4 regions of the Pseudoalteromonas sp. S408 genome follow, and region 1 is predicted to be linked to each of the others. Evidence: predicted binding sites of a transcription regulator. Region 1 holds the regulator's gene; each other region holds the start of a gene.
What was found. Region 1 encodes LexA, which represses DNA repair genes until DNA is damaged. Its sites were predicted from a motif close to TACTGTATNNNNATACAGTA; they were not measured.

Region 1 (3,217 bases):
AACTACAACAGGCATAAATCCATGATCTTTACCACACAGCTCAGCACACTGGCCTCGGTAAATCCCTTCTTCGTTTATGTTGGTCCATGTTTCGTTAATAAAGCCCGGATTTGCGTCTTTTTTAACGGCAAAGTCTGGTACCCACCAAGAGTGAATAACATCATCTGAGGTCATTAAAAAACGAATTTTTTTATTAATTGGCAGTACGAGGGGTTTATCTACCTCAAGCAAATAATTTGGGTTTTTATCTGCTAAATTGGTAATTTCATCTTGAGAGGTTGCAAGCATTGAGTAAAACTCTACGTCTTCTCCCATGTATTCATAATGCCATTTCCACTGCGAGCCAGTCACTTTAATTGTTAAGTCGGCTTTACTGGCATCTTCCATCGCTATTAACGTTTTTGTAGCTGGCACTGCCATCGCAATTAATATAACAAATGGTATAGCAGTCCAAAGAATTTCTACTTTAGTACTTTCGTGGAATTGAGCGGGAACCGCCCCTTTAGATTTTCGATGATGAATGAGTGCCCAAAGCATGATGGCAAACACTATTATTCCAATTACACAACATATAAAAAATATGGTCATGTGTAATTCGTAAACATTTTCACTTATATCTGTAACGCCCTTGCGCATATTATATTGGCTGTTGGCCAACGCTAACTGCGGAAAAACACACAATATAAGCCACAAGGTACAACTAAGTTTACCCATGTGACGACTCCTTTGATGCTGTTGCTAGTGCAAAGCGAAGAGGCATACGGCTTAAACGCCAATTCGTTATTTTTATTTTTGTATTAATGCCATTTGATTTATAAAAAAATTGGCATTCACTGCGCTAGCAACAAATTTATTGTGTGTGCTCAAAACTTAAAAGCGATGAGTATTGCCAGCGTCAGTTCATTAACAATTAGTTAATATTTAACCAGCATGCAAGTTTTTTGTATTAAAAACAAACAATAAATATGTAAAAAGTAGAGAGTTGATTTAGTTTAGCGTAGAAAAAAGTAGCTAAAATCGAGAGTTAGTAAGGGCTGAGAATGAAATAAGGAGTATGAATAAAAAAACAAATTTAAAAAAATAAAAATGCGCACCAAAATAGTGCGCAATTTATAAAATAAGGTAAAGCTACATCCAGTCTGCGTTACGAATAACACCCACTGCCAAGCCTTCAATGTTGAATGATTCAGTTTCAAGGTCGACCTTAATTGGTGCAAACTCGTCATTTTCGGCATGAAGTAATACCTGACGACCTGCCTTTTCAATACGTTTTACTGTTACATCGTCATCAACACGAGCAACCACAACTTGACCATTTTCAGCCACTTGTGTTTTATGTACAGCAAGTAAGTCGCCATCCATAATGCCTATATCTTTCATACTCATACCATTTACGCGCAGTAAAAAGTCAGCAGCTGGTTTAAACATTAATGGATCAATTTTACAGTGGCTCTCAACATGCTCTTGCGCCAAAATGGGTGAGCCTGCCGCAACTCGGCCAATAAGCGGTAAACCTAATTGCTCCGGTTCCTCTTCTTCAACAAGTTGAATCCCTCGGCTTGCGCCTGGCTTCATTTTAATCACCCCTTTTTTGGCAAGGGCTTTTAAATGTTCTTCAGCGGCATTTGCACTTTTAAACCCTAACGTTTGTGCTATTTCAGCACGTGTAGGCGGCATACCAGTGTCTTTAATAAACACTTTAATTAATTCGAGTATTTGAGCTTGGCGTTTAGTTAATGGGCGCATACAACTGGTTTTCCATACAGTACATTTAACTGTGAGTATATACAGTTAAATAAAAATCGCAAATTTAAATTACCCGTTCAAATAGCCAAATTACTTCCTTACGTGTACATTTTAGGTGCTTTCTAAAATAGCCTATAAAAATAGTAACTTGCTTCATTAAATTTAAAGGAATCTATATGAGTATTTGGCATCAACCGATTACATTAGCACTGTGTAAACAATTAGACGAAGGGATTAGTGGCCAAGGTACCCTAATGAAAACCATGGGAATAGAAATAACAGAGATAGGCGATGACTACTTAGTCGCAACTATGCCTGCAATCCCTGCACATCATAATCCTATTGGCATGGTTCATGGCGGCGCTAACGTTGTACTGGCAGAAACGGTAGCCAGCTATGCTGCTAATTTTGTTGTCGATTTCACAAAATTTTACTGTGTTGGGCAAGAAATAAGTGCAAGCCATTTAAAGGCTTCTCGTAATGGTACATTAACGGCAACAGCACGCGCATTTCATATTGGAAAACGTAGCTCAGTATGGGAAATAAAAATCACAAATAGCCGTAACGAACTGTGCTGCGTATCAAAAATGACCGCAGCAGTTGTTGAACGAAAAGCGTAGGTTACTTCTCGAGAGGGTAAATTGTTATTTCCATACCCGCGCCAATAGCAGATATACGAAGTAGTGTATCTGCATGCAAAGCTTGATTAAAACACTTTGGCGATGTGCCTGACTCAAATCCTATATCAAACGTTCTGCGTGAACAGCTTAACCATTGCTTTAATGCATTGCGTGAACACGATTCAATAAGCTCACAAATATGGTTTATTGCTTTGTCTGGTGATTTAACATCGCCAGCTACCTCAATACGCGCTAATTGACGGTATTCGTCTTTGTCATAATGTAAAATCGTTGCGACTTTTTTTAGGTCGGCCACCAGCACACTAATATCTTGTTTTGACTCAAGCTCTAGATCTACATTTAAAAATTGAATTTCCGACATTGTTTCGTATTTATCCTCTAATAGTTACCTTGCAAACTTTAACGCAGTTTTATCGTTATACCAAATCAACACCCTATAAATAGACACTTTATCAGTTAATATTCTTATTTTAGAGTGTTATTGCTACTTACTATTCGCGCTAGTGTGCTGCAACTCAGTTTTAATGCACTAGTGCGACATTTTGTCGCACCCACCTTGCCTACCATTCGCGTAAAATGTTTATTAAAAATAATAAGATAAACACCTATGAAAAAAATATTTAAGCCAGCACGTAAACTTCATAAATGGTTAGGCTATTTATTAGGCCTACAAATTTTAGCTTGGTTGCTTGGCGGTTTAGTGATGAGCGCTATTCCGCTTGAAAAAGTACATGGTAAACACCTAGCAACACGCACTCTAGCCAACCCTTTTAAAAGCAGCGATTACGTCGCATCAATTGATGATATTGTTTCGCAAGTAACTAATCCGA
Region 2 (3,217 bases), on a different contig from region 1:
TTGGCTTTAAATAAACCACCAGCAATTGTTACCTCTGCTTTAGTTTCGTTATAAACATAATCTGGGTAAAACTGTATTAAATAATGCCTACATATTAACTGGTATACTTTCGCTTCATCATTTGCCAAGTATGCGCTTTTTAAAAGTTTAGCCGTCGGTACTATAGCGTGGTGAGCAGCCACTTTAGAATCATTAAAACATTTACTCTTATGCTTTACGTTTGCTCCATCGACTAATTCTACTGGCTGTCCTTTGTTCTGTGCTATCGCTTTAAAGATAGCGGCGGCATCTTGGTGATGATCTTTTGGTAAATACCGATTGTCTGAACGAGGATAAGTAATTAATTTGTGACGTTCATATAATCCTTGGCAAATATCAAGCACTTGCTGGGCAGGCATGCCAAATGCTTTAGCTGCATCTATTTGTAGTGCGGATAGGTTATAAGGCAAAGGTGCACTTTGTTTTTTTTGCTTTTGTTCAAGCGCTGTTACCTCTCCTTTTTGATTAGTTATACGCGAAGCCACATTTTCGGCTAATGCTTTATTTAGCACTCGCCCTTCTTCATCTTGATAAGGTTCGCAAGCTTTACTCGGTACCCACTTGGCTGTAAATAGCTGCTGTTCAGGAGTAACTAAACTAGCTAATACCTCATAAAATGGTTTTGATACAAAATTAACTATTTCGTTATCGCGATTAACCACTAACCCTAAAATGGGAGTTTGTACGCGACCAACTGATAGCACATTGCCAAACCCTGCTTTTTGCCCAGCTAACGTATAAGCCCGAGTGAGATTCATCCCAAATAGCCAGTCGGCTCGTGAACGTGCAAGCGCTGATACACTCAATGGGATAAACTCTCTATTAGAGCGCATGCTACTAAGTGATTTTTTAACTGCCACTAAGTTTAAATCACTTATAAGTAGACGCTGAATACTTTGCTTTTTAGTTTTACTTATTTTGGCTTGTTCTATCACTTCATCTACAAGTAATTGCCCTTCACGATCGGGATCACCGGCATGTATAAGTGTTGTAGCCTGTTTAATTAACTTTTTTAAGACGCTAAGCTGCTTGCGAGTTTTTGTTTTAGCCTTTAACTGCCATTGTCCCGGTATTATCGGGAGATGTTCTAATTGCCATTTTTTATAGCGCTCATCGTAATCATCAGGCTCAGCTTGTTCTAACAAATGACCAATACACCACGAAACACAATCACCATTAGCGACCTCAATGTAACCATCGTGTTTTTTGTGTGGTTTTGGAAGTGCATCAGCGATTGCACGTCCAAGTGAAGGTTTTTCTGCAATGTAGAGTTTCATACACTCGCCTACAACTGGTTATATAAACAGTAGTCTAGCATAGCAATTTCAAAGAGGGAGAGTTTTTAATGAATTGTCTGCATTAATGAGTATCAAGTGGTAGTGACTCGTAAAGCTTATAAGCTGGGCTGCTAATTAAGCCCAGCTTTATAATTAAAAGAGTTATCTTACATCAATAGGATCAGATTCTTTTGCCTTGCCTTGTAATATAGATATTTCAACTCGGCGATTACGGCGTCTGTCTTCATTGGTATCGTTAGGAACTAGCGGCCTTGTTTCCGCACGGCCAACGACCATCATTCGTGTTTTATCAAATCCTTGAACTGTTTGTAATTCGCTGGCAACAGCCACTGCGCGCTTAGATGACAAATCCCAGTTATTAACGTATAACTCATTCGATACCTGGAAATCATCTGTATGCCCTGAAACAGTAATTTCCCCTGGCACGTCTTTTAAAAGCACACCAATATCCTGAATAATGGGTTTAAACTTAGGCTGTAAAAAAGCACTGCCCGAAGGAAACGAACCATTCTCACGAATACGAATAATAATTTGCTGGCCCAAAGACTCAAGCTCTATTGCACCATCTATTATTTGCTTCTCTAACTGCTGCGCTATTTTTTTAACGAGTTCATTTGTTTGCTCTTGATCTGCTGCAGATGTTGCTTGTTCAGATGATTGTTCTTGCGATGTACTTCGAGACTCACCACCGCGCTTATCACCCCGCTGCTCTTGTCTACCGCCAGCAGAACTTTCATCACCGGCCTGAAACTCTAGCATTTGCTGGGTCATTTCAACGGTTTGCTGCTGAATGGTTTCTATTGGTGTAGGTTCTGGTTTACCTGGGGTGAATTCCATGGCGATAACTGATGTCCCTTTTGGGATATCTTTAACTTCAATTTTATTTTGTACACCAAAAGCAAACTTCATAGAGCCTGCTATTTGTTTAAATTTAAGTACATCCATTTCTGAGAATGCCAATAATAGTACAAAAAAGCACATCAACAACGACATTAAATCAGCAAATGTTCCCATCCACGCAGGCAAACCTGGGGGGGGACATTTGCACTCTTCATCAGACATGGCTACTCCTCGGTATCAACTTTACGTTTAGACTCAGCTAAGTAATTTTTCAAAATACCTTCTATCACTTTCGGATTTTGACCATCTTGAATCCCTAAAATAGCATCAAGAATTAAACGCTGATTCATTGCCTCTTCGTCTTTACGCAGCTCGAGTTTTACCTGAATTGGAATTGCTACAACGTTTGCTAAAAATGCACCATACAGAGTGGTCAATAGTGCCACGGCCATTGCAGGCCCGATAGCTTTAGGGTCGTCCATGTTTGATAACATGGCAACTAGGCCTATCAATGTACCAATCATCCCCATTGCTGGAGCTATATCGGCAAGTGCTTTAAATAAGCCAGCACCGAGCTCATGACGGGTGGTGGTTAGGGAAATATCTTTTTGAAGTGTGGCGCGCACAACGTCAGCGTCATGCCCATCAACAAGCATGTCAACGCCTTTACGCATAAATGGATTTGGAATTTCAGCTTCTTCGAGTGCTAAAAACCCCCCTTTACGAGCAGAATCTGCAAGCTCTACTGCTTTTTCAATTAACTCTTCAGGCGATTCAATTTTAAACATGAATGCCTTACCAACCACTTTACCTATCCCTAAAAATTGAGACATAGTGAAGTTTGATAAAACAATAAATAGCGAGCCACCAAATACAATTACACTTGAAGGTGCATCGGCAAACATGCCCATTTCACCGCTACTACTCATAAACATAGACATGACGATTAAGCCAATTGCGCCTAGGATCCCTATTATGGTTGCTAAATCCACATTTCCTCCAGAGATTTCATGTTTAAATGCCTTATCATAAACTTTTTA
Region 3 (3,217 bases), on a different contig from region 1:
TATATTGCTTGGGGAGTATCGAGCATTTGGGGGTATTTAATTGCCCGTGAGCACATAGATATGCAAACAACCACCGATCCATTTGCGTTTAGCTGTGAATTTGAGCCTAATTTTCCATCGTTTATGCCGCTGCATGAATGGATACCAAGCTTTTTTGAAGCCACTGGCGATTGCGGTAACATAGATTGGGAGTTTTTATCGCTTAGCATGCCTGCTTGGATGGAAGTTATTTTTGCATTTTTTGCACTGGCATTTTTTATTGTATTGGGTAGTCGATTAATACTAAAAAGAACGGTTTAATAATTATGTTTACATTTTTTTCTAGCCAACTTAAACAGTTACAGCATTTAAAAATACGCGAGAGGCAGCTTGTTATAGCACGGTCTTTATCAATGTTGTCGCCAACAGACCGTGTATTACTCCGTATTATCAAAATATTGCTATTAAGCCCATTATTTTTAATATTTACCCTTTTTGAAGGTTGGTTAATTATTCCCTTTTTACTATTAGGTGGACTTTTTTATCCGTTATTAACCGCCCCTGTTGATATTAATTTTGCACGAAGAAACCTAGACGAAGCACTACAACAACATGAAAAGGGCGCTTAGCGCCCTTTTTTTTAAAGTTTAACTTTACCTTCTAACTTGCTCATTACTTTTTTACCTATCCCCTTCACCTTGGCTAAATCCTCAAGGCTTGTAAATACACCATTTTCATCTCGGTAATTTACTATTGCTTGTGCTTTTTTCTTACCAATTCCAGGCAGTTTAGCTAACATTTTAGCATCTGCATCATTAATGCTCACCGCCTCGATGGGAGCCATAGATTTGCTTACTTCAGGTAATTGCGCGTAAGAGGTCGTAACAGGTAGGATACTTAATAAGCTTGCTATAAGTAAAATTTTAAAGGTTTTCATTTTATCGTCCTTATTGTCCATTTTAGAACATATTTATTTTAATTATTAGGAACCCAAAAATAACAAACGCGAGGCTAGCCACTTTGGAGGTACCTAAATGCATTATCACTTTTCTCCGAAATCCTTAAAATGCAGCTGGTACAACCAAGTGATATATTAAATAAAGTTAAGTTACCGTTTTTTGTCAAATTTAAGACACTTAAAAATTACAACTCTGCGCTTGCATATTTACTTGCAAACCTTTACTGTATATAAAAACAGTAATCTTATGGTTTTTTATAAACCACAGTGCCAAGCAAGTTTGCAGGAGAAATCATGGCTGTTGTTGTTAAATATGTTGTAGAACGAAACGGAGTCGAACGCATGACGTTTACTACTAAAAAAGAAGCTGATGCCTATGACAAAATGCTAGACATAGCAGAATCACTTGAGCTGATGCTAGAAAAAGTAGACGTGCCATTAAGTGAGCAACAAATAGAATCGCTTGCGTTAGAAATAGCAAAAAGCAAAGACGACTTTATGTCGGTACTTAAAGGTGCCAAAGAACCTGCTACTGCTAAAGCGGTAAGTAAAAATAAAAAGTCAGATAACGTTGCATCGATAGACGATAACAACGCCAAACAAGCAAGCTAAATATTTTGCAAAAAGAAAGGGAGCAACTTAGTTGCTCCCTTTTTTACAGCTTTTATAAAAACAAATATTAATTAAAGCTCTTTCTCTACTTCATCAAATAACGTTGTTATATCTGAATTAGGCTCATTGGTTGCTAAACTTACAACTACAATAGCAATACTCGCGAGTATAAAGCCCGGGACAATTTCGTACATTACGCTACTTAAACTTTCACCATTGATTGTGAACGGGCCGTAAATCCATAGTAAAACGGTAACCGCACCCACAACCATCCCCGAAAGCGCACCCGCAAAGTTCATACGTTTCCAGTAAAGGCTAAACAATACAAGCGGCCCAAATGCAGCACCAAAGCCTGCCCACGCATTACTTACTAAATCTAAAATAGAGCTGTCTCTATCGTACGCTAGATAAATAGCGAGTATTGCAACAATAGACACGCTAATGCGCCCTACCAGTACAAGCTCTGCGTCGCTGGCTTCTTTACGTAAAAATGTTTTGTAAAAATCTTCAGTTAGTGAGCTTGAACTTACTAATAGCTGAGATGAAATTGTACTCATAATTGCAGCTAATATTGCAGCAAGTAAAAAGCCAGCAATAAGTGGGTGGAACAGGAGCTCTGAAAGGATCAGGAATATAGTTTCAGGATCATCCACTACTATATTATTCTCGTACGTATAAGCCGCACCAAAAATACCTGTACCTACGGCGCCTATTGCAGCAACAATCATCCAAGACATACCAATACGACGCGCTGTTGGCATATCTTTAACACTGCGCACCGACATAAAACGCACAATTATATGTGGTTGCCCAAAGTAACCCAGGCCCCACGCCATTGCTGAAATAATACCTAGCGCAGACCCTGCACCTATCCAACTAAGCATGTCTGGGTTAACGCTGTTTAAGGTTGACTGCAATGGTTGATCTAATAATGAATAAGCAACAGCGGGCACTAAAATAAGTGCAATAAACATAATACAGCCTTGCACGAAGTCAGTTAAACTAACCGCTAAAAAGCCACCAAAGAGTGTATACAAAACAACAACACCCGTTGTGATATACAGCCCCATTTCGTAGCTTAAGCCAAATGAGCTTTCAAATAGTTTACCACCGGCAACAACGCCTGAAGAGGTATACAGTGTGAAGAACACAATAATTACAACTGCCGATACAACACGTAGTAAATTTGATTTATCGTTAAATCGGTTAGAAAAGTAATCAGGGATGGTAATAGAGTCATTCGCTTTTTCAGTGTAAACCCTTAGACGCGGTGCAACTAAAAAGTAGTTTAACCATGCACCGGCAATTAAGCCAAATGCAATCCATGTGCTACTTAAGCCAGTAACAAACATGGCGCCAGGTAAACCCATTAAAATCCAGCCACTCATATCTGAAGCACCCGCTGAAAGTGCTGCAACACTTGGTGACAAGTTTCTACCACCCAGCATATAACCAGAAACATCACTTGTTGACTGCTTATAGGCATATAAACCAATACCTAGCATAACAACAAAATATAGTGACAATGAAATGATCATTCCTGTTTCCAAATTCGCCTCCATAAAACAATTAAAAGTAGCAGGCTTTTGATCCGAATATTGACTCTTAAAATTTTATAATAAAGTCACTATTAGGATAAAAGCATTCTTTCGGACTATATCATGCCTG
Region 4 (3,217 bases), on a different contig from region 1:
AACAGCGCCGGCTGCTCTGCCCGATAAGTGCTGTTGTTCAACAATAGCTTTCGCTGCGTACCATAACGGAAGTGACTCAGCACGGGCGCAGTCGCGTATATGACTTAAAGTTTTGTCGCCAATACCACGTGCAGGGGTATTAATTACTCGTTCAAATGCGGCGTCGTCCTGGCGATTACCGACTAAGCGTAAGTACGATAGCGCATCTTTAATTTCTTGACGCTCGAAGAATCGCATACCACCGTAAATACGGTACTTTAATCCTTCTTGTAGCATGGCTTCTTCAAGTACACGAGATTGCGCATTACTACGGTATAAAATGGCGGCGTCTTGTAACGCGTTACCGGCATTTAACCAGCTACGTAATTTACTGCTTACAAAGCGGGCTTCGTCTAGCTCGTTAAAGGCGGCGTAAATTGATATAGGCTCGCCCTCGTTGCCATCGGTCCATAAGCTTTTACCCATGCGCTCTGAGTTATTTTTTATAAGCGCATTAGATGCTTTAAGAATAGTTGCGGTTGAGCGGTAGTTTTGTTCAAGGCGAATAGTTTCGGCGTCAAAGTCAGTTAAAAAACGTTTTATATTTTCTATTTTAGCGCCGCGCCAGCCATAAATACTTTGGTCATCATCGCCCACAATCATAATACTTTGCGTATCGCCTGCGAGCAGCTTTAACCATGCGTATTGAATGGTATTGGTATCTTGGAATTCGTCTACCAGCATATGCGCAAAGCGCTGTTGGTAGTGGCGAAGTAGCGTAGGGTTATTTTTAAGCACCTCATAGCTACGTAGGAGTATTTCAGCAAAATCGACCAAACCAGCCCTGTCACACGCTTCTTGATAGGCGGCATATACACGCAGCATCATTTGCTCGTTTATATCATACGCTTGAATATCTTTAGGACGAAGTGCTTCGTCTTTTTTAGCGCTTATGTACCAGCCAAACTGTTTAGCTGGCCACTTTTTATCATCAATATTCATTGATTTTAATAAGCGCTTGATCATACGGAGTTGGTCGTCAGAGTCTAAAATTTGAAAGGCTTCTGGTAAGTTAGCTTCACGGTGATGAGCGCGTAAAATTCGATGTGATAAACCGTGGAAAGTACCAATCCACATGCCACCGACCGGTGCTTTTAAGGTTTCTTCAACACGAGTGCGCATTTCTTTAGCCGCTTTATTGGTAAAGGTTACCGCAAAAATACTATAAGCAGAGGCTTGTTCAACCTGCATAAGCCACGCAATACGATGAACTAACACTCGTGTTTTACCAGACCCAGCACCCGCCAATACCAGCATGTTTTGTAATGGGGCTGCAACGGCATCGCGTTGTTTGTCATTTAAGCCATCGAGTAATTCTGAAACGTCCATCGTTACGCCTTTTTAATCAATATTGAGGGCAGTATAACAGGTGTTTTTGTTAGGCTAAATAAAATACTGTTTTTATGAACAGCTATTCTAAAAATAACCTCTAAAACCAATCAGCTGGCTAGTTTTAGTATCGATAAGTGACTAAAATTAATAATAAAAATAATCAAATTGACCTATATTTAGTAAAAAATACCAAAGCAATTAGAGAGTCGTAATTTAACTAACTGATTTTTAAGCTTTAATAAATTGGCATAAAGTGTGATAGTAAGTAAATAACTAAAATTTAAAATTAATTAACTACAGAGGTGAGTATGGCTGATCAAGGGTCTGGCGGTAATGTAATTGCTGCGTTGTGTAATATATTTTTTCCTGGTTTAGGGCAATTAGTACAAGGGCGTATTTTAGCAGCTATATTTTTTGCGCTAGCTATTGTCATAAGTTACGCACTTATATATGTACTCGTTGGTTTTGTATTAGTGCCTATTATTTACTTATGGTCGATAATAGATGCGGCACGATACCGCTCACGAAGTTAGGTATTTAAACGTTTTATAAAAATAGCGCCTAATGGCGCTATTTTGCTTTTTAGGGTCGGCGTTAAAGCTAATTTATGGGTATAATCGCGTTATTAGCGTTTAATAAGTAATAGTTATGGAATATCAATTTATTCGCGACCCTATTAGTGGGCTGCGCATTAAAATAAGCAGCGAGCATGCAATCATTGGCCGTTGGTTAAACGAAGAAATTGGCAAAGACAAAGTGGCTATGGTGCAAGCACTTATTGCGTCGGTAAAAACGAGTTTTGAGCCTGTGACTTTAAAAGGCCAAGAAATAGATTTAATTTTATCTAAAGATGAAGCCTTATTTGAAGCGCATGCACTGCACCAAGACAGCGAAGACTTAATTGCCTATCAAGATGACGATTTAATGCTTGAAGAAAACGACTTAAGCAGTGGATGTGGTTTTGAAGACTTTATTGATTTAATCGAGTCGTGGTATGAGTTTACCAGTAATCGATAAAATAATTAAAACAGACATAGCAAATGCAAAAACAGCGCTTTCTCTGTATTATTAAAACAACTAAAAACGACAGGAATTGATATGTCTGCCAATTTAAATAAGCTAGTAGTCATGCTAGAAATGCAAAACGCCATGAATACAAAAGTGCATGAGCAATGGTTTAAACAAGGGTTTGAATGGTATCGCGCTATTTGGGTTGAGTGTGCCGAAATGCTAGATCATCATGGCTGGAAGTGGTGGAAAAAACAAACACCCGATACCGAGCAAGTTATTTTAGAATTAGTTGATATTTTTCACTTTGGTTTGTCGCTACGTATTGACGGTAAAACAAGCTATCAAGACTTAGCAAAGCAATTAGAAAGTGAGTTGAGCCAAGTACAGCAAGCGGACGACTTCAAACAAACGTTAGAAATACTTGCGGCATCTGCAGTTGCAGATAAAGCGTTTAATGCAGCAGCCTTTGCCGGTTGTATGGCACAAATGGGCATGGATATTGACGATTTATACCGTGGTTACGTCGGTAAAAACACCTTAAATTTTTTCCGCCAAGACCATGGTTATAAAGATGGTAGCTACATTAAAGTATGGAACGGCCAAGAAGATAACGAACACTTGGTTGAAGTGGTTAAAAGCCTTGATACCGAACATGCAGACTTTGCAAAGTTAGTTTACCAAGGCCTTGAGGCACGTTACCCAAAAAGCTAAATAATAGTACGATAGTCGGTTACATTTAAGTAATCGGCTATTTCGTTGTGTGGTTGCTGGCTGTCGGGGTTGGCAACTGCAAGTAAGTGTCCAATGCCGTATTCTTTTGCGGCATTTAATACAG

Region 2: a site for LexA is predicted at 1,329-1,348, ahead of CWB62_RS14950 (DNA topoisomerase III). Genes of this name have one in related genera too.
Region 3: a site for LexA is predicted at 1,160-1,179, ahead of CWB62_RS11600 (YebG family protein). Genes of this name have one in related genera too.
Region 4: a site for LexA is predicted at 1,433-1,452, ahead of uvrD (DNA helicase II). Genes of this name have one in related genera too.

What each region holds. Positions count from the first base shown of each region.
Region 1 covers NZ_PNDY01000032.1:32,853-36,069, reverse strand. Annotated here, with positions in the region: gene coxB (cytochrome c oxidase subunit II) at 1-714, opposite strand, end outside; gene lexA (transcriptional repressor LexA) at 1,129-1,746, opposite strand; gene CWB62_RS17270 (PaaI family thioesterase) at 1,923-2,366, shown strand; gene CWB62_RS17265 (hypothetical protein) at 2,368-2,748, opposite strand; gene CWB62_RS17260 (hypothetical protein) at 2,995-3,217, shown strand, end outside.
Region 2 covers NZ_PNDY01000021.1:3,465-6,681, forward strand. Annotated here, with positions in the region: gene CWB62_RS14950 (DNA topoisomerase III) at 1-1,316, opposite strand, end outside; gene CWB62_RS14955 (flagellar motor protein MotB) at 1,479-2,399, opposite strand; gene pomA (flagellar motor protein PomA) at 2,402-3,169, opposite strand.
Region 3 covers NZ_PNDY01000013.1:54,090-57,306, forward strand. Annotated here, with positions in the region: gene dsbB (disulfide bond formation protein DsbB) at 1-300, shown strand, start outside; gene CWB62_RS11590 (DUF6170 family protein) at 306-608, shown strand; gene CWB62_RS11595 (ComEA family DNA-binding protein) at 620-916, opposite strand; gene CWB62_RS11600 (YebG family protein) at 1,232-1,549, shown strand; gene putP (sodium/proline symporter PutP) at 1,621-3,099, opposite strand.
Region 4 covers NZ_PNDY01000018.1:8,710-11,926, reverse strand. Annotated here, with positions in the region: gene uvrD (DNA helicase II) at 1-1,368, opposite strand, end outside; gene CWB62_RS14220 (hypothetical protein) at 1,680-1,904, shown strand; gene CWB62_RS14215 (YacL family protein) at 2,020-2,388, shown strand; gene CWB62_RS14210 (dUTP diphosphatase) at 2,470-3,093, shown strand; gene yrfG (GMP/IMP nucleotidase) at 3,090-3,217, opposite strand, start outside.